DNA from 2 places in the Pseudoalteromonas sp. MQS005 genome. Region 1 is predicted to be linked to the other one. Evidence: predicted binding sites of a transcription regulator. Region 1 holds the regulator's gene; the other holds the start of a gene.
What was found. The regulator sigma-54, encoded in region 1, starts transcription at its own class of promoters, with help from an activator protein. The targets are predictions, from matches to a motif close to GTTGGCACGNNNNTNGNNT.

Region 1 (9,229 bases):
CGGGCTAAATAGCAATTTGCTAGTGATAATATGCTCTTGATTAAATAACACACTAAATACAACTTCATTATCGCTTAATGACGATATTGTCATTTCGCCATTGCCCCATTTACCTTGCCAAGATTGGTAGGCTCCTGCGCCAGAGCTCGGTTCTCCAATATTAAACTTAATATTAGGGTCTATTTGTTGCCACGGCGACCATTTATACCACTGGGTAAAGTCCTCCACTAATGACTTTATTACGGGAGCGCGTGCATTAATTTTTATACTTTTTTGCACATGATAATTTTGTGGTAACAATAATCCAACGACAACAAAAACCAGAAGCAATATGATTGAAAACTGCATTATTTTTTTAAGTAGTTTAATAGGTATTCCTCATCTATTTTAATTTACAGCGTCTATCAATTATTAATTATTTAATAGTTTAACGAAGTCACGGTTGCTTTTGATCTATTTTATCTACCTTGTATTATTCCAAAAGCAGACATTAGCCGTAATAAGTTTAGATGATTTATTAGTTTTAGTAATGCAATAAAGGTAAACAATTTTTAATCAGCGCTTTCATTTTGTGCTATATCAACGGGGATGTCGATAGGGTATAATTCGCGCCTTTTGTTATTGAACGGCCAATTTTATGAGCACATTAAAAGCTGAACGCGCCTTATTCTCATACCCCAAGTATTGGGCTGAGTGTTATGGCACAGCTCCATTTTTACCAACAACACGCGAAGAAATGGACGCGCTTGGCTGGGATAGCTGCGATATTATTATTATTAGCGGTGATGCTTATGTAGACCATCCTAGTTTTGGGATGGCCGTAATTGGCCGAGTGCTAGAAGCGCAAGGTTTTAGAGTGGGTATTATTGCTCAACCAGATTGGAACTCTAAAGATGCGTTTATGGCATTGGGTAAGCCTAACTTATTTTTTGGTATTACAGCCGGTAATATGGACTCGATGATCAATCGTTACACCGCTGAAAAACGAATGCGCCATGATGACGCATACACACCAGGAAATGTCGGCGGTAAACGCCCAGATCGCGCAGTGATCATTTATTCACAACGCTGTCGTGAAGCCTACAAAGATGTGCCATTAGTGTTAGGGGGCATTGAAGCCAGTCTGCGCCGTATTGCTCATTATGATTACTGGCAAGAAAAAGTACGTCGTAGCGTATTATTTGACGCTAAAGGCGATATTTTAATTTATGGTAATGCCGAACGCCCGTTAGTTGAAGTAGCGCATCGTATCGCTGCCGGTGAAACCATGGATACCATACAGGATGTTAGAGGCACGGCAGTTATTCGTAAAGAGCCTTTACCTGGTTGGCGTGGCAGTGACTCAACAGCGATTGATAAAATTGGTAAAATAGACCCTATTCCTAATCCTTATGGCGCGGATGATGTGGGCTGTGCTAAATCAGAATTTAAGCAAGCCGGCATCGATTTACAAGCAGAAGCTGCAAAACCAATTACCATCCAGCCTGCTCGTCCTAAGCCGTGGGAAAAAACTTACGTTAAACTGCCGGCATTTGAGCAGGTTAGCGTTAATAAGCCTTTGTATGCGCATGCATCACGTATTTTACATCAAGAAACCAACCCAGGTTGTGCAAGGGCGTTATTTCAACGTCATGGCGATCGTTCTATTTGGGTGAATCCGCCGGCTTATCCGCTTGAAACTCAGGAAATGGATGACGTGTTTGGTTTACCTTACCAGCGTATTCCACACCCAAGTTATGGCGATAATAAAATCCCTGCTTACGATATGATTAAAACGTCGGTAAATATTATGCGCGGCTGTTTTGGCGGCTGTTCGTTTTGTTCTATTACCGAGCATGAGGGGCGCATAATACAAAGCCGTTCACAAGAATCGATTATCGAAGAAATTGAACAAATTAGAGATAAAGTGCCGGGCTTTACTGGGGTTATTTCTGATTTAGGTGGGCCAACTGCAAATATGTACAAACTGCGTTGTACCAGTAAAAAAGCAGAGAGTACGTGCCGTCGCTTGTCATGTGTGTATCCTGATATTTGTAAGCATATGGATACCGATCACACACCCACTATCGACTTATATAAAAAAGCGCGTGAGGTCAAAGGGATCAAAAAGATCTTAATTGCTTCGGGCGTGCGTTATGACCTTGCAGTACGTGATCCTCGTTACGTTAAAGAGCTAGTAACCCATCATGTTGGTGGATATTTAAAAATAGCACCCGAGCACACAGAAGACGGCCCATTATCAAAAATGATGAAGCCGGGTATGGGCGCCTATGATGAATTTAAAGCGTTATTTGATAAGTACTCAAAAGAAGCGGGTAAAAAGCAGTATTTAATTCCATACTTTATTTCTGCTCACCCGGGGACTAAAGATGAAGACATGGTAAACATGGCTTTGTGGCTGAAATCGAATGATTTTAAGCTTGATCAGGTACAAAATTTTTATCCATCACCGATGGCCAACGCAACCACCATTTACCACACAGAAATGAACTCGCTACGTAATATTAAAAATAATACGGAGCAAGTACCTGTGCCTAAGGGAGCGCGCCAACGTCGTTTGCATAAAGCGATTTTACGCTATCACGATCCTGCCGGTTGGCCAATGATCCGCGAAGCCCTGCGTAACATGGGCAAAGCCAAGCTTATTGGTAAAGGACCTAACTGTTTAGTCCCTGAAGAAGGACGAGATGAAAGACAAACCAAAGGCGGAAAAGGCAATAAGGGCGGTCGTCCTGCGCTTACTCGTCATACTGGCTTTAGCCAGTTTAAAAAAGCCAACACTAAACCTAAGGTAGGTGGTAATCGCCAGCGCGCTAAGTAGCCTTAACTTATGTAAAGTAACTATCGGCTTAAACAAAAACACCGCGTATTGATGCGGTGTTTTTGTTTAAAAACGTTTATAAAAAGATTAAATCAATAACCAAGTCGCAGTACCTAAGAAGGCAAATATACCAACAATATCAGTTACCGTGGTTAGTACCACACTGCCTGCAAGTGCTGGATCTATTTTCATTTTTTTAAGCAATAGTGGGATACTAGCACCCGCAATACCTGCTGCAACTAAATTCATAAACATAGCAAACGCTAAAACACCACCGAGTTTGAAATCCCATTGCCAAAGCGCAACGACACCGGCAATTAGGATAGACCAAACCATACCGTTAATCGCGCCGATAGCGAGTTCTTTTAATAATAAAAAACGTTGGTTAGTTTGGTTGATATGGCCCACCGCGATACCGCGAATAACCAAAGTTAAGGTTTGGCTGCCTGCAACCCCACCCATTGACGGGACAATACCATTGAGCACAGCAAGAATTGGTAATATAGCTAAGGTGTTTTCAAAAAAGCTCGCCACAATTGCAGCTAGCAATGCAGTTAGTAAGTTTACTCCCAGCCAAATTGAGCGCTTTTTAGAGCTTTTCAACACAGGTGCAAAGGTATCTTCTTCATCATCTAAACCCGCTAAACCCAGTAAACTGTGCTCAGCGTCTTCACGAATAACATCAACGATATCATCAATGGTGATCCGCCCAAGCAAGTGTGCGTTGTCATCAACAACCGGTGCCGATATCCAGTTATGACGCTCAAACAATTGTGCAACTTCGCTCTCATCCATTGAAATAGGAATAGACTCACAGTCTTCATCCATTAAATCATGAACAATTTTTTCAGGGGGGTTGGTTAATAAAGTGCTCAGCGATAGGGCGCCTAAAAAGCAGTTATTTTCATCAACCACATATAAGTCATCTGTACCCTCAGGTAATTCGCCGCGTAAGCGAATATAACGCAGTACCACATCTAGAGTCACATCGGGGCGAATAGTAACGGTATCTATATTCATCAATGCGCCAGCAGAGCGCTCTTGATACGATAAAGCCTGCGTTGCACGTTCTCTATCTTGAATATCCATAGCGCTAACAACGTCTTTATAAACAGTGTCAGGTAGGCTACGTAGTACTTCCCCTAAGTCATCATGACCCATGTCTTCGGTTGCAGCAGCAATGTGCTCGGGTGCCATTTGCGCAATAATGCCCAAACGTACATCTTCAGAAAGCTCTTCAAGCACATCACCTTGTACATCAGGATCAACAAGCTGCCAGAGCATACGGCGAATTTTATGCGGGGATGATTCTAAAAGAAGTGCGGTATCACAAGGCGCCGTTTTTGCCAGCATGCGTCTAACTTGAACAAATTGACCACTATTTAGTGACTTAGTCACCTGTTTTAGTTGTTGTAGTGGAATATCTTGTTCTAAAGCTTCAGGCATTGGCGTCCTTAATTAAATTGTATTACATGCTGGAAGGGTATAAATGCTATTCAATTTTAGTTTATCTTACTTTATGTGAGCAAACTAACTCAACCACTATTAACCTAAGCTTAGGATGATGAGTTAATAATGAACTTTTTTATTCTTGCTCATTAAATCGTTGGTCGATGAGCTCACCTATTGCGCTAAGTGCAGGCTCAGCGTCGGGGCCTTCGCATACCACCTTAACTTCTTTGCCTTGGCTGCTTTCGAGTAACATAAGTGCCAGCACGCTATCGCCAGCGGCTTGTTTGTCATCTTGAAATAAAGTGATTGTGGCATCAAATTGCACAGAAAGCTGAGCTAATACTGTCGCCGCTCTAGCGTGTAATCCTAATTTGTTTTTTATTAAAAATGTATTTTCTAAGCGCATGACATCTTCTCGCAAGCTTTATTCTTGTTCTCGGTGGCGAATTTTTACATTAGGATGGCTCATTGCAAAGCTTTCACCAATGGTTTGCGCTAAATAAACAGAGCGGTGTTGCCCACCAGTACAGCCAATTGCAATGGTTAAGTAGCTGCGGTTATTTCGTTCTAAATGCGGCAGCCATGTTTGCACAAATGTTTGAATTTGCCATGTAAATTTTTGCACTATACTGTGACTTGCTAGGTAGTCTTTTACTGGTTGGTCCAGCCCTGTAAGTGGCTTAAGTTCAGGCTCCCAATGCGGGTTTGGTAAAAAGCGGGCATCGAATACGTAATCTGCTTCTTTAGGGATGCCGTGTTTAAAACCAAATGACTCAAAGGTAATGATCAGTTGTTTATCTTTTTTTCCGAGTATTTTTTCACGAATAGACTCAGCAAGCTGATGCACACTTAAATCCGTGGTATCAATCATATAATCAGCACGGTTAATCAATACATCAAGTAGTTGTTTTTCTTTTTTTATGGCTAAATCAAGCGGCAAAGAATCAATAGATAAAGGGTGGAGACGTCGCGTTTCTGAAAAACGTTTTATTAATGTTTGATCGTCACTGTCTAAATAAAATACCGTTGGTTTAGTAAAACCAGGTAAATATTCAATGATTTCATTAAACTGCTGTTGCTCTTTAGGTAGGTTACGTACATCAACACTCACGGCAATTTTATTATAACTGTCGGAAACACTGCGCACTAATGATGGTAATAAATTAAGTGGAATATTGTCTACACAATAATAACCTAAGTCTTCCACAACGCGTAACGCCACAGATTTACCTGAGCCTGAACGACCGCTTATAATTATTAATTCCATTTATCACCTTTCTTTATTACTACGATTGACTGACGATAACCTGATACAGTTCGCTATCCGATTTGGCGGCGCGTAACTGTTTACAAAATTCTTTATCATTGAGCTTATCAGCAATCGTGGCTAGCGTCTTCAAATGCTGCTGATTATCGCCATCGGGAACAATTAACGCGACAAAAATGTCAACCGGTCGGTTATCAATCGCATCAAAATTAATAGCTGTTTCGCTCACTAAAATCAAAGCAAGGGGCTCTTGAGCACCACTCATGCGACCATGTGGAATAGCAATGCCTCGACCAATGCCTGTACTTCCAAGCTTTTCTCTTGCAGTTAATGCATTAAGAATATCTTGTTGTGTTAAATAGGGCAGCTTATTGTGAGCCAATTCACTGATAAATTCTAAAATTCTTTTTTTACTATTAAAAAGGACCGCAGCTTTACTGCAGTCCTGACAGATAAGTGAGCTTAGTTTCATAGTGTTAGTGTCGAGCAAGTTTCTCTTTGTGTTTAATTACTTGACGATCTAGCTTGTCAATGAGCGAGTCTATAGCGGCATACATATCTTGATGCTCAGTAGAGGCAAAAATCTCAGCGCCACTAACATGAACGGTTGCTTCAGCTTTTTGGTTTAGTTTTTCTACATCGAGAATAACGTGCACATTCGTTATGTGATCAGTGTGCCTCTGTAACTTCGAAAATTTACTATTTACGTAGTCTCTAAGCGAGTCGGTAATATCTACATGGCGACCAGTTAAATTCAGTTGCATAAACATTTTCCTCTTTGTTGTACGCCTTAAATCAAACTTTTACGTTGATTAGACGGGGGAATAGCTAGAGATTCGCGATATTTTGCAATGGTTCTCCTCGCTACTTTAATTCCTTGCTCTGCCAATATATCTGCAATTTTACTATCACTCAATGGTTTAGCTGAGTTTTCTGCAGCGATTAATTTTTTAATTAATGCACGTATTGCTGTTGATGAACATTCGCCACCATTTTCAGTACTTACATGGCTTGAAAAGAAATATTTAAGCTCAAAAATGCCACGTGGTGTATGCATGTATTTTTGCGTAGTAACACGCGATATAGTCGACTCGTGCATTTCCACCATTTCAGCCACATCGTTAAGCACCATAGGCTTCATAGCCTCAGGACCGTGTTCAAAAAAGGCCTGTTGCTGCTGCACAATACAGTTGGTTACTTTAAGTAGCGTGTCATTTCTACTTTCTAAGCTTTTTATAAACCATTTAGCCTCTTGTAAGTGCGAGCGAATAAACTGGCTATCACCACTTGATTTAACCGTACGCGACATAGCTGCATATTGGCTATTTACTCTGATCTTAGGCATGCTATCTGGGTTTAATTCAACTACCCAACGACCTTTAACTTTTTTAACCGACACATCAGGAATAACGTATTCAGACTCTTCTCTAACAATAGTGTCTGCCGGTTTTGGGCTGAGCGTATGAATCAACGTCATGATTTCTTTAAGCTCATCTTCTTTAAGCTTTGTTTTTTTCATCAACGTGCGATAGTCACGTGCAGCAAGTAAATCAATATGATCGGTTAAGATCATTTTTGTTTCGTTTAAAAAAGGTGTGTCTTTATCAAATTGATTTAGCTGAATACACAAGCACTCTTGTAAACTACGCGCGGCTATTCCCACTGGATCAAATAGTTGAATACGCTTTAGTACCGCTTCTATTTCGTCAAGTTCAACTTCATCTTCGCCGTCGTTTTCTTGGTTAAAGCTTTCTAATATTTCTTCACAGCTAAGGGTTAGAATCCCTGAGTCGTCCACAGCTTCTACAATTGCAATAGCTATCGCTTCATCGGTAGGGCTAAACGGCGTCAATTGAAGTTGCCACATTAAATACTCATGCAGCGTTTCAGTCGAAGAGCCTTGATAAATAGATTCATCTTCTGGCATTGGGCCCGATGAAGAGGCAGGCGCTGCGCTCATATATTCATCCCAAGTAACATCCATAGCCATATCATCGCTAATGGTGTCTTTGGTCATTGCTTCGCCGCTGTCTTGCTCATACTCGCTAGGTTTATCGTCAGCTGAGGCACTTAGCGTTAAGTCATCGTTATCGGCTTTTTGTTCGTTTTTACCTGCAGTGTCTTCGCTGTAATCGTGTTCTTCAACTTCAAGCAAGGGGTTGCTATCGAGCGCTTCTTGAATTTCTTGCTGGAGATCCAATGTACTGAGTTGCAATAAGCGAATTGCTTGTTGCAACTGTGGAGTCATTGTAAGTTGCTGGCCCATGCGCAGCTGTAATGATTGCCTCATGTATCTCTAACAATCCTTTTAAATTAGTATGATTAATCTTAGCAGATGCTTAGTGGAATAACACACATATTAGAGCTTGAACTGCTCGCCCAAATAAACATCGCGTACTGTTTTATCGTTTAATACGTATTCAGGAGTGCCTGATGCAATTAACTCCCCATGAGAAACTATGTAGGCTTTTTCACAAACATCAAGTGTTTCGCGCACGTTATGGTCTGTAATAAGTACGCCAATGCCACGGTTTTTAAGATGCTCTATAATCTTTTTAATATCTAATACTGAGATAGGATCAACCCCCGCAAAGGGTTCGTCTAAAAGGATAAATTTAGGGTTTGCTGCTAACGCGCGAGCAATTTCAACGCGGCGACGTTCACCACCTGATAAGGCCATACCTTGGCTGTCGCGGATATGCTGAATGCTAAATTCATCAAGTAAATTATTTAAGGTATCTTCGCGTTGTTGTTTATTTAATTCTTTACGTGTTTCTAAGATAGCCATTAAGTTTTGATAAACAGTCAGCTTTCTAAAAATAGACGACTCCTGCGGTAAATAACCAATCCCTAAACGCGCCCGGCTGTGCATCGGTAATAAAGTAATATCTTTATCATCAATTGATATTTTGCCTTTATCGCTAGGGACAAGGCCTACAATCATATAAAAAGTGGTGGTTTTACCTGCACCATTAGGGCCAAGTAACCCCACAATACTGCCAGCTTCAACCTCTAGGCCAACGTTTTTTACAACTTCACGACCTTTGTAGCTTTTAGCTAATAGCTCTGCTTTTAATGTGCTCATGGTTGGCCTTTATCATCTTCTTTTTTATTTTCAACAGGGACTAAAATAGTGTGTACACGGTCTGTTGAGTTTTCGTCTTTTTCTGCGCTAATTAACTGCTGCTCGATATCGTAAGTGATACTTTTAGCTGTTATTTTTTGACCTGCTTGAGCAATGCTTGCATCGCCGATTAAGGTTAAAAAACGCAGCGACACATCGTAACGCACTTCATTAGCACTGGCACTCATTATGGTGCCATCAGCTTGTGTTTCTTCAAAATATGCAGGGCTGCCTGTGGCAATTAATAACTGTTTGTTATCGCCTAGGTCATCGCGTTTGTGCACTTCTAAACGGTCAGCTGTGATACGGCGATTACCATGAATAATTTCAACATTTTTCTCAAAAATGCCTACGTTTTCTTTTAATTGACCTTCTTGCTTATCTGCACTAATTGAAATTTGATTAGCAGCGGGGGCTTCAGCAGGTTCAGCGCCATTACTGTTAAAAGCAATTAATAGTGAGGGAACAATTAAAATTTTAAATAGGTTATTGGTCATAATATAGGGTTCGCGTATGGTTAATAAGTTTAATCACCTCGGTTTTTAAATCGGCCTCAAGGCCTTTA
Region 2 (9,229 bases), on a different contig from region 1:
TCATTATTAAACTGTGAAAAATAAGCGTTATTTTGAATCATTGGCTCTAATAAAAGCCCTTGTAAAAATATCGAGCGAGCGTGAAGCTTTATATTTTTTTCTATTAGCTTATCGATAATTTCAGGTTGTATAAAACGTTGATCTAACCAATTAACAGGAGCTTGAATCAGATCTAAATTAAACCTTTCACTAAGTAATTCAAGTTCTTTAGGGTTATAAACAGAAACACCTATTCGCTTAACTATGCCTTTGGTTTTTAACTGCTCTAGCTGCGAAAAATAGTCTTCCCCTGAACAGCTTAAAAGCAACTCACAATTATGAAATAACACTGCATCAATTGAGTCACAGTTCAGATTTTTTAAGCTTTTTTCTACCTGCGCGTGAATATTTTCACTTGATACTTTAGTAACAATAGATAAAGCTTGGCTTAAACCCGATTGGCCAATATTACTCTCGCTAATTCCATAAGCTGATGCCGTATCAACCACTGTAATGCCAGCGTCTAGCGCAGCACTAAGTATTCGTTTGATCTCATCTTTTTTTACCTGCCCAAGGGTGTTACTAATACCATAATTCAAACCAAATTGAGCGGTTCCTAAAGCGATTTTCATAGTTGTTTAGCTAATGTTTCTATTATGAAGTTTTGTTCTGAATTAGTTAATCCAGGATGCAAAGGTATGGTGAGAGCGCAGCTGTAGTATCTCATTGCATTTGGAAAGTCATTTGCCTTAAAGCCAAGCTCTTTGTAATAAGGTTGTATATGAATTGGAATGTAATGCAAATGACTCGTTATGCCTTGCTCTCTTAAACTACAGATAAGAGAATCATGTTTTACAATTGCATCACCAGACAAGGTTAAAATATATAGATGGTAACTAGAATAGCTTTGGTGTGATTGAGTTAAATGATTGATAGGCATACCTTTTAGCTTGCTAGTATATACTTTAGCTAGCTGGTTGCGTTTTGCAACAAATTCATCAAGCTTTGAGAGCTGGCTAAGGCCTAGTGCAGCTTGTAACTCAGTCATTCTATAATTAAAGCCGAGTTCAACTTGCTGATAGTACCAAGGGCCATGACTTGGCTCTGTCATTTCACTCTGATCGGATGTAATCCCGTGACTACGTAAACGCACCATTTTATTAGCAAGTCGTTTGTTGTTTGTTACAGCCATACCACCTTCAGCTGAGGTGATTATTTTGACTGGATGAAAGCTAAATACGCAAATATCTGAAAACTCACAGCTGCCCACAGGCTTACCTAAATATTTTGCACCAATAGAATGTGAAGCATCTTCAATAATCTTAAAGCCATATTCAACTGCAAGTTGATATATAGCCTGCATATCACATGATTGACCTGCCAGGTGAACAGGGATGACTACCTTTGGTAAACGATTATTTTCTTTAGCAATAATAAGTTTTTTTTCTAACTCATCAGTGCACATATTCCCTGTTGCTACATCAATATCCACAAAGTCTATTTGAGCACCACAGTACAGTGCACAATTTGCGGAAGCAACGAACGAAATAGGGGATGTCCACACGATGTCATCTTTCCCCACATTTAACGCTAAACATGCAACGTGCAATGCTGATGTGGCACTGTTTGTTGCACATGCATAGGTGCTGCCACAATAATTTGCGATGGCTTGCTCAAAAGCGGGTACTTTTGGGCCTTGCGTTAACCAGTCAGATTTTAAGACATCAACTACTGCGTCGATGTCTTGTTGAGAGATAGCTTGTTTGCCGTATGGGATCATGGAGTCATTACTTTTAAATTAAGGCTTCAATATTGAAGGCTTCAATTTCTTCAATCGTCATGTAATGTGGGTTGTTCAAAGAGTTATATTCAAAGCCTTGCTGAACTTTTTTTCCCTTTTCATTAAGTGCATTAACTGTAAAGTCATTACTACGACTGCTAAATTTGATGCCTGGTGCAATTACAAAATGATCGTTATATTCATAGGTTTCAAAACACAGATCGGCAGGGCACATAACTTCATGGAGTTTCTCTCCTGGGCGAATACCAATAATTTTAATAGGTAATTCAGGAGCCATTGCTTTTGCTAAATCAGCAATTCGAATTGATGGGATTTTAGGTACGAAAATTTCACCGCCCAACATGCGCGCGAAATTTGTTAAAACAAAATCAACACCTTGTTGAAGGCTTATCCAAAAACGAGTCATTTCGTCATGAGTGATAGGGATGTGATCACGGCCTTCATTAATGAATTTTTGGAAGATAGGTACAACTGACCCTCGCGAACATACTACATTCCCATAACGCACTACTGAAAAAGTCGTTTTATGGCCGCCTGCAATATTGTTTGCCGCTACAAATAATTTATCCGAGGCTAATTTAGTGGCACCATACAAATTAATAGGGTTAGCTGCTTTATCTGTAGAGAGGGCAATGACTTTTTCAACATTGTTATCAAGTGCTGCATTAATGACGTTTTCTGCGCCATTAATATTAGTTTTGATGCATTCCATTGGGTTGTACTCTGCGGCAGGTACCTGCTTAAGGGCTGCAGCATGGATGACATAATCAACGCCACGCATTGCGCGATTTAGTCGTTCTTTATCTCGAACATCACCAATAAAGTAGCGCATGCAAGGCTGATCAAAATCTTGCTGCATCTCAAACTGTTTTAACTCGTCACGAGAAAAGATAATAATTTTTTTTGGACTGTACCGCTCTAATAGTGTTTTTACATACTTTTTACCGAACGACCCTGTTCCACCTGTTATTAAAACTACCTTTCCATCAAACATGAGATTCTCTCCACAGCTAACCAGCCTAATATTGCCAAATCTATTTTAAAAGTTAGATTTATACTTATTTACAGCTTTTTTATTTTTTTGATTACCAACTATTTTAACCGCTAATAGTTGTTTTTGAGCATCCATTTTAGCAGATAGCTGTTCTATTAGGTTAATTAAAAACTCAAGTTCAGTCGCAGAGTAAAAAGCTTTTTCTCTTGTAAGTGATTCACTTATATATGTATCAAGCTTATTATGAATACTCAGCGCTTGCTCAATATCCCAATCCTCTGAGTCATTAATCAAACTCACTAGCTCATTACAATATTTGCGAGTTTCACTATCTGTAACTTGTGAACTCGTTATTTGCTTTAAAGCCATTATAGTTGTGGTTCTCTTTGCTCGAATGGAATTGCTTCCCAACCTGATTTAATCTCTTTAATCAAGGTAATTACTTCATCGATTTTATCTATATTGTTTTCAAGGTTTGCAGTTAATAAGCAGCGCTGGCAGTAGTCATACAAAGAGTCTAAGTTAGTTGATACTTCATTATTGTGTTCAAAATTTAATACTTGCTGCAACGCACCAAGTAGCACAATACAATCAGATATTGCGTTGCCTTTTTTTTCTAACTCTTTACGTTCAATAAATCCTTTTGCAGCAGAAAGTTTGCCAACAATATTAACAAATACCAGTTTAACTTGGTCGTAAGGCGTCATTTCTTTAACACTGCTAACTGTTATTTGACGGTATTTATTGATTGATGCATGAGCCATAGGTAATTCCTCAAATTTTAATTACATGTTCAGAACTCTAAGCAAGTTTAGTTCCAACATAAGTTTGACTATTACTTTATCGGCAAAAACAGTCGCACCTTTAAATAATAATAGCAGTTTTTATGAGTTTTTTCTGTGTGAAATCGTATCATTGAAAATCGTATTATATGTCGTTTAATTCATCCTAAGTATGTATGTCACTAAAACTACCCAGGCAATTAATAGTTATAAAGTATTGACTTTGTGCGGCCAGTGTCTGTTTTTTGGCGTTAATGTCAAAAAATCGCCGCTATTGCTTGCATCCAAACCCAACTGGCTTACAATTTGATTAATAAAACAAATTAGTGAAATAAATGGCTCGCTAAAGATGATCTTAATTTTAGATAATAATAACAATCGCTCTATTGGATTATACGCATCGCTTACTTTTATTGGTGAGGCGGTACAGTTGCAAACAGAAGCTGACTTTGAACAGGCATGTAGCCACTATCAAAACAAAGAATGTATTGTGGTGTTAGGTGCTTTGCAGTCTTTAGATCACGAAAGTTTAATTAAACGATACCCAACATTTCCTTTTTTACTCATTGGTGAAACGCTTAAACCTTTGTTGAGTTTGGCTAATGTTGTGGGGTTGATATGTGAGCCATTTACTCATGAAATTACCACACAGCTGTTGCACGACTGTCAGCAATATCAGCGCATGTTGCCGCATGAACATAAAAATAATAAAGAGAAAAGCACCTTTGATGGTCTTGTTGGTGAAACCAAAGCGGTAAAAGATTTACGCTTTTTAATTACGCAGGTTGCAAAAACCGATGCCAATGTACTTATTTTGGGTGAGTCGGGCACAGGTAAAGAAGTGGTCGCCCGTAACGTACATTTGCTTTCTAAACGTAATAAAGGCCCTTTTGTACCGGTCAACTGTGGGGCTATTCCTGCTGAGCTATTAGAAAGTGAACTATTTGGTCATGAAAAAGGCGCGTTTACTGGAGCTATTTCAGCACGAAAAGGCCGTTTTGAGTTAGCGCAAGGTGGCACGCTATTTTTAGATGAAATAGGGGATATGCCATTGCAAATGCAAGTTAAGTTACTGCGAGTGCTTCAAGAGCGTAGTTATGAGCGTGTTGGTGGTACCAAAGCGATTCAGGCTGATGTGCGTGTTATTGCTGCAACCCACCGTGACCTTGAAAGCATGATAGAAAAAGGCTCGTTCCGAGAAGATTTATACTATCGTTTAAATGTTTTTCCTATTGAGAGCCCATCTCTTGCTCAACGCGCAGAAGACATTCCTTTACTACTTAAAGAGCTTATGCGCCGTGTAAATGAGCAAAGTGGTACTACTGCTAAGTTTACAGAGCGTGCTATTGATAGTTTAAAAGAACATTCTTGGCCGGGTAATATTCGTGAGCTCGCTAACTTAGTTGAGCGTATGGTTATTATGTTCCCAGACAAGGTGGTTGATGTTCCTGATTTACCTAATAAATACCGCTACATTGAAGTTGAAGCCTACGAGCCACAGTACCCAGAAGAACTGATGGAGCGTGATGCATTTAATGATATTTTTAGCGGCGGATTTAGTGAAGACGAGATAGACCTCGAAGATGATTTTGCTCAAGCGGCTCCCGGTTTATTGCCCGACGAAGGTATTGAGCTTAAAGAGTACTTAGCTGAGCTTGAAATTAACTTAATCACCCAGGCATTAGAGCGCTTTGATTATGTTGTCGCCCGTGCTGCTGAAGTGTTAGGTGTAAGGCGAACCACACTGGTCGAAAAAATGAAAAAATATAATCTTTCTAGGGATTGATTAAAACCGCTAATAAATTGAACTGTAGCTAATAAAGTTCTATGGTTATTCTTAATTTTGGCTTTAAAACTTGATTTGCCTCCCATTGAATAGTGACAACTTAATGGTGTGCTGTGCTCCTTTTCTTATTGTACACTTCTAAGTTAATGAATAATCTAGCATGTGTCTTATGCAGCAACGCTTTTTATACAAATTAAAGTAAAAAATAAGGTTAAAAATGAACGAAGCAATCGATGGAAATAGAATGTATGAGTGGGCAAAGAAGCTATTTCCAATCAATCGAAGCCTTACAGGTGACGGTGTAAGAGAAACATTGAGATATATCAAACAGTTTGTACCGGAACTGGTTGCGCACGAGGTTCCTTCAAATACTATCGCTTTTGACTGGAAGGTACCGCAAGAATGGAAAGTAAATAACGCATACATAATTGATCCTAATGGTAATAAAATATGTGATTTTAAAGTTAATAACCTACATCTAATGGGTTACTCAGAGCCTGTTAATAAGAAACTTTCTTTAAAAGAATTACAAACTCACCTTTACAGTATAGAGGATATGCCTGACGCAATACCATATGTTACATCATACTATGAGCGTAATTGGGGATTTTGTCTTAGCCACTCTCAACGTTTATCTTTGACTGAAGGTAGTTACCAAGTTGTTATAGATACAAATTTATTCAATGGGCATTTAACGTATGGAGAGTTTGTTTTACCTGGAGAAACAGAAAATGAAATTTTGCTTTCTACATACATATGTCATCCTTCTTTAGCTAATAATGAATTATCTGGACCAGTTGTTTGTATGGCATTAATTGAGCAACTTAAATTAATGACTGACCGTAGATATACTTACAGAGTTTTATTTTTACCAGAAACCATAGGGTCAATAGTTTATATTTCAAAACATTTAAAACGTTTGAAACAGCATCTGAAAGCTGGATTCATTGTCACATGTGTCGGTGATGAAAGAGAGTACTCATACCTAAGTTCACGCAACTCTCGTACTTTAGCCGACAGAGCAGCACTAAGTGCTTTAAAGAATTTAGTTGGTAGTTTTAAACAGTATTCTTTTCTTGAGCGTGGTAGTGATGAGCGTCAATTTTGTGCTCCTGGTGTTGATTTACCTGTATGTTCAATCATGCGGAGCAAATACGGGGAATATCCCGAATATCACACATCATTAGATAATCTTACATTAATTACACCTGCTGGATTAAGAGGTGCTGCAGATGTAATTGTTGGCGCTATTCAATTATTAGAAAAGAATAAAGTATATAAAGCAACTAATTTATGTGAGCCGCAACTTGGTAAAAGAGGATTGTATCCTAATACGAGCAATATGCAGCAAGATTATACTCAAGTAAAAATGCTCACTAATTTACTAGCTTATGCAGATGGAGGTAGTGATTTATTAGAGCTTGCTGATAAGATTCGAGCTAATGTTTTTGAGCTTTTACCTTTAGTTGAATCTCTCGAAAAAGCTGGTTTAATCATAGCCCAAGACTAAATAGAGTAAAAGGAGCGCGTAAGTGCGCTCTTATGCTAGTTTAACTTAATTACAGCAACATACCAATTGTAAGCTAATCCGAACCAATCCATTTTTATTTCTGCGCATTCACAATATTGTGAAATATTTGAAAAGCAGCTTAAAAAATCATCTTTATCTTCAAAGCGACGCATAACTTGACCATTGCGAACTCCGAAGTAATCATTTTTAATTCTCACATACCCTTTTTCGAGCTCTTCACAGGATTCATAAATAAAAGCTGAAGCCGTTGGAACAGATACGATTAGATAGCCTTTTGGCTTTGTTACTCTTACAAATTCATCTATATGTTTTTGATAATCAAAACTTTCAGAACTCATATAATAACTACTATTCCAAGAGATTAAATAATCAAACATATTCGCTTCGAATGGGATTTCTTCGCAGCTACCTATTCGTAAGTCTAATTTTTGGCCTTTAAACTCCTTTCTTTCAGAAGCATTATTTACGATATCTTTTGTGATTTCTACTCCACTACTCAATAAACCAAGTCTATTAAAAAGAGGGAAATTACGGCCATCACCAAAACCTACATCTAAGATTTTTTTACCTTGAAAATTTTTATCTAGAAACTCTAACTTAGGAAATTGCCCTAAAAAAATTCTAATAACTGCTTCTGGTGGGTAGGCTATTTCTGTGTTTTCAGCATATATGCTATTCCATGATTTATCTCTATCATACTTCATTGTAGTATTATTACCTTTATATAGGGTTAGGTATAATGTTTAACATTTAAGATAACATTTCACAAATACAGTTTACACTATTTATAGGAATATCTAGCTCCCAAAGGAATTAATAGTGGCTTGTATTTTGCTTCATACTTGAAAACTATTAAAAACTTTAAGTATGGCAGTGTTCATCGACTGGTCTTCGAGTAGAGGCAAAATGAGCACACTTATAAGTAGTGCTCCAATTATTAAAAGGTATTAGTGATGAAGTATCCAAAAATACTAGAATGCACTTTAAGAGATGGAAGTTATGAAATTGACTTTCAGTTTTCTAAAAATGATACAGTTGGTATTTGTAGTGCACTAGATTACTGTGGATTTGAGTTAATAGAAGTTGGTCATGGTGTCGGTCTGGGTGCTTCAGAAAGAGGTATAGGAGTTGCTCTTGAGACTGATGAAATTTATATGAAAGCAGCGTCTGAGAGTGTAAAAAAAGGTAATTGGGGAATGTTTGCAATTCCGGGGATTGCAAATTTAGAACACCTTGCGTTAGCTGAAGACCATGGAATGGATTTTGTTCGCTTGGGTTCTACAATATCTGATTTTAAAAAGTGTGAAAAATTTATAAGCTCTGCGAAAAACAAAAGTATGCTCACATACGTCAATTTCATGAAGTCGTATACTGTTTCGCCTAGCAAGCTTGCTAAGGCAGCAAAGGCTGCTTTTGAAATTGGGGCTGATGCCGTTTATGTAGTAGACTCTGCAGGCGGAATGCTACCACAAGAAGTGACTGAGTATGTTCAAGCAATACTTGCAGAATGTCCCAGTCTAACAGTTGGATTTCATGGGCATAATAATTTGGGGTTAGGTGTGGGAAATGCTCTTGCCGCTATCAATGCTGGTGCTGAAATTATTGATTCGTCACTGCAAGGATTTGGACGTAGTGCCGGTAATACAAGTACAGAACAAATTATAGGGTGCCTGGCTCGTATGGGGTTGGAGGGAAAAATAGATCCAATACAAGTAATGGATTTAGGTGAAGAACTAATAAAACCTTTGATTAATAAGAATGGCCTTTCATCTATTGACACTATATCAGGGATGTCATTATTCCATTCTAGTTACATGCCTATAATTTTTGAAATGTCACAAAAATATAAAGTTGATCCAAGGCATTTAATTATTTCTGTTTGTAAAGAAGATACTTGCAATGCACCTGAAGAAATGGTTGAAAGGCATGCAATTGAGTTGTTAAAAATACAAAAGGCAAAAGGACATTGGAAGCCGAGTTATAAAAATTACCATGTAAATGAGCAAGTAATTCTATGATAAAAGAACTATTTAAGTCAGCAGAGCAACACTCTTTTGCAATAATACACGGCACTCAAAAGATTACTTATTTAAATTTTGAGAGTCAGGTAATATTTTATATGAATCAGTTAACTGAAGCTGGTGTAAGTGAAGGTGATAAAGTTGCTCTAGAGCTCGAAGATAAATTGGAGTTTTTTGTAATTCTTGTTTCATTGTTCACATTAGGTGCAAAGGTCTTACCATTATCAGCCAACTATAATGAAAGTTATAAATGCACATTGCTGGACATCTTTAACCCTGACAAAGTAATTAACAATTTTGGCGAATTTGAAGAATACATACCTGAAAAAAAAATA

Region 2: the regulator sigma-54 is predicted to act here: its motif matches at 3,578-3,596, upstream of fliS (flagellar export chaperone FliS).

The regions. Positions count from the first base shown of each region.
Region 1 is NZ_LYRQ01000020.1:18,557-27,785, reverse strand. Features, by position in the region: gene A9479_RS08925 (SRPBCC family protein) at 1-348, opposite strand, end outside; gene A9479_RS08920 (YgiQ family radical SAM protein) at 638-2,821, shown strand; gene mgtE (magnesium transporter) at 2,909-4,267, opposite strand; gene A9479_RS08910 (HPr family phosphocarrier protein) at 4,407-4,679, opposite strand; gene rapZ (RNase adapter RapZ) at 4,698-5,540, opposite strand; gene ptsN (PTS IIA-like nitrogen regulatory protein PtsN) at 5,560-6,012, opposite strand; gene hpf (ribosome hibernation promoting factor) at 6,017-6,304, opposite strand; gene A9479_RS08890 (RNA polymerase factor sigma-54) at 6,331-7,830, opposite strand; gene lptB (LPS export ABC transporter ATP-binding protein) at 7,900-8,625, opposite strand; gene lptA (lipopolysaccharide transport periplasmic protein LptA) at 8,622-9,161, opposite strand; gene lptC (LPS export ABC transporter periplasmic protein LptC) at 9,151-9,229, opposite strand, start outside.
Region 2 is NZ_LYRQ01000003.1:118,232-127,460, reverse strand. Features, by position in the region: gene A9479_RS02690 (aldo/keto reductase) at 1-611, opposite strand, end outside; gene pseC (UDP-4-amino-4,6-dideoxy-N-acetyl-beta-L-altrosamine transaminase) at 608-1,759, opposite strand; gene pseB (UDP-N-acetylglucosamine 4,6-dehydratase (inverting)) at 1,773-2,774, opposite strand; gene A9479_RS02675 (hypothetical protein) at 2,820-3,143, opposite strand; gene fliS (flagellar export chaperone FliS) at 3,143-3,538, opposite strand; gene A9479_RS02665 (sigma-54-dependent Fis family transcriptional regulator) at 3,906-5,342, shown strand; gene A9479_RS02660 (DUF4910 domain-containing protein) at 5,560-6,852, shown strand; gene A9479_RS02655 (class I SAM-dependent methyltransferase) at 6,888-7,577, opposite strand; gene A9479_RS02650 (4-hydroxy-2-oxovalerate aldolase) at 7,827-8,891, shown strand; gene A9479_RS02645 (class I adenylate-forming enzyme family protein) at 8,888-9,229, shown strand, end outside.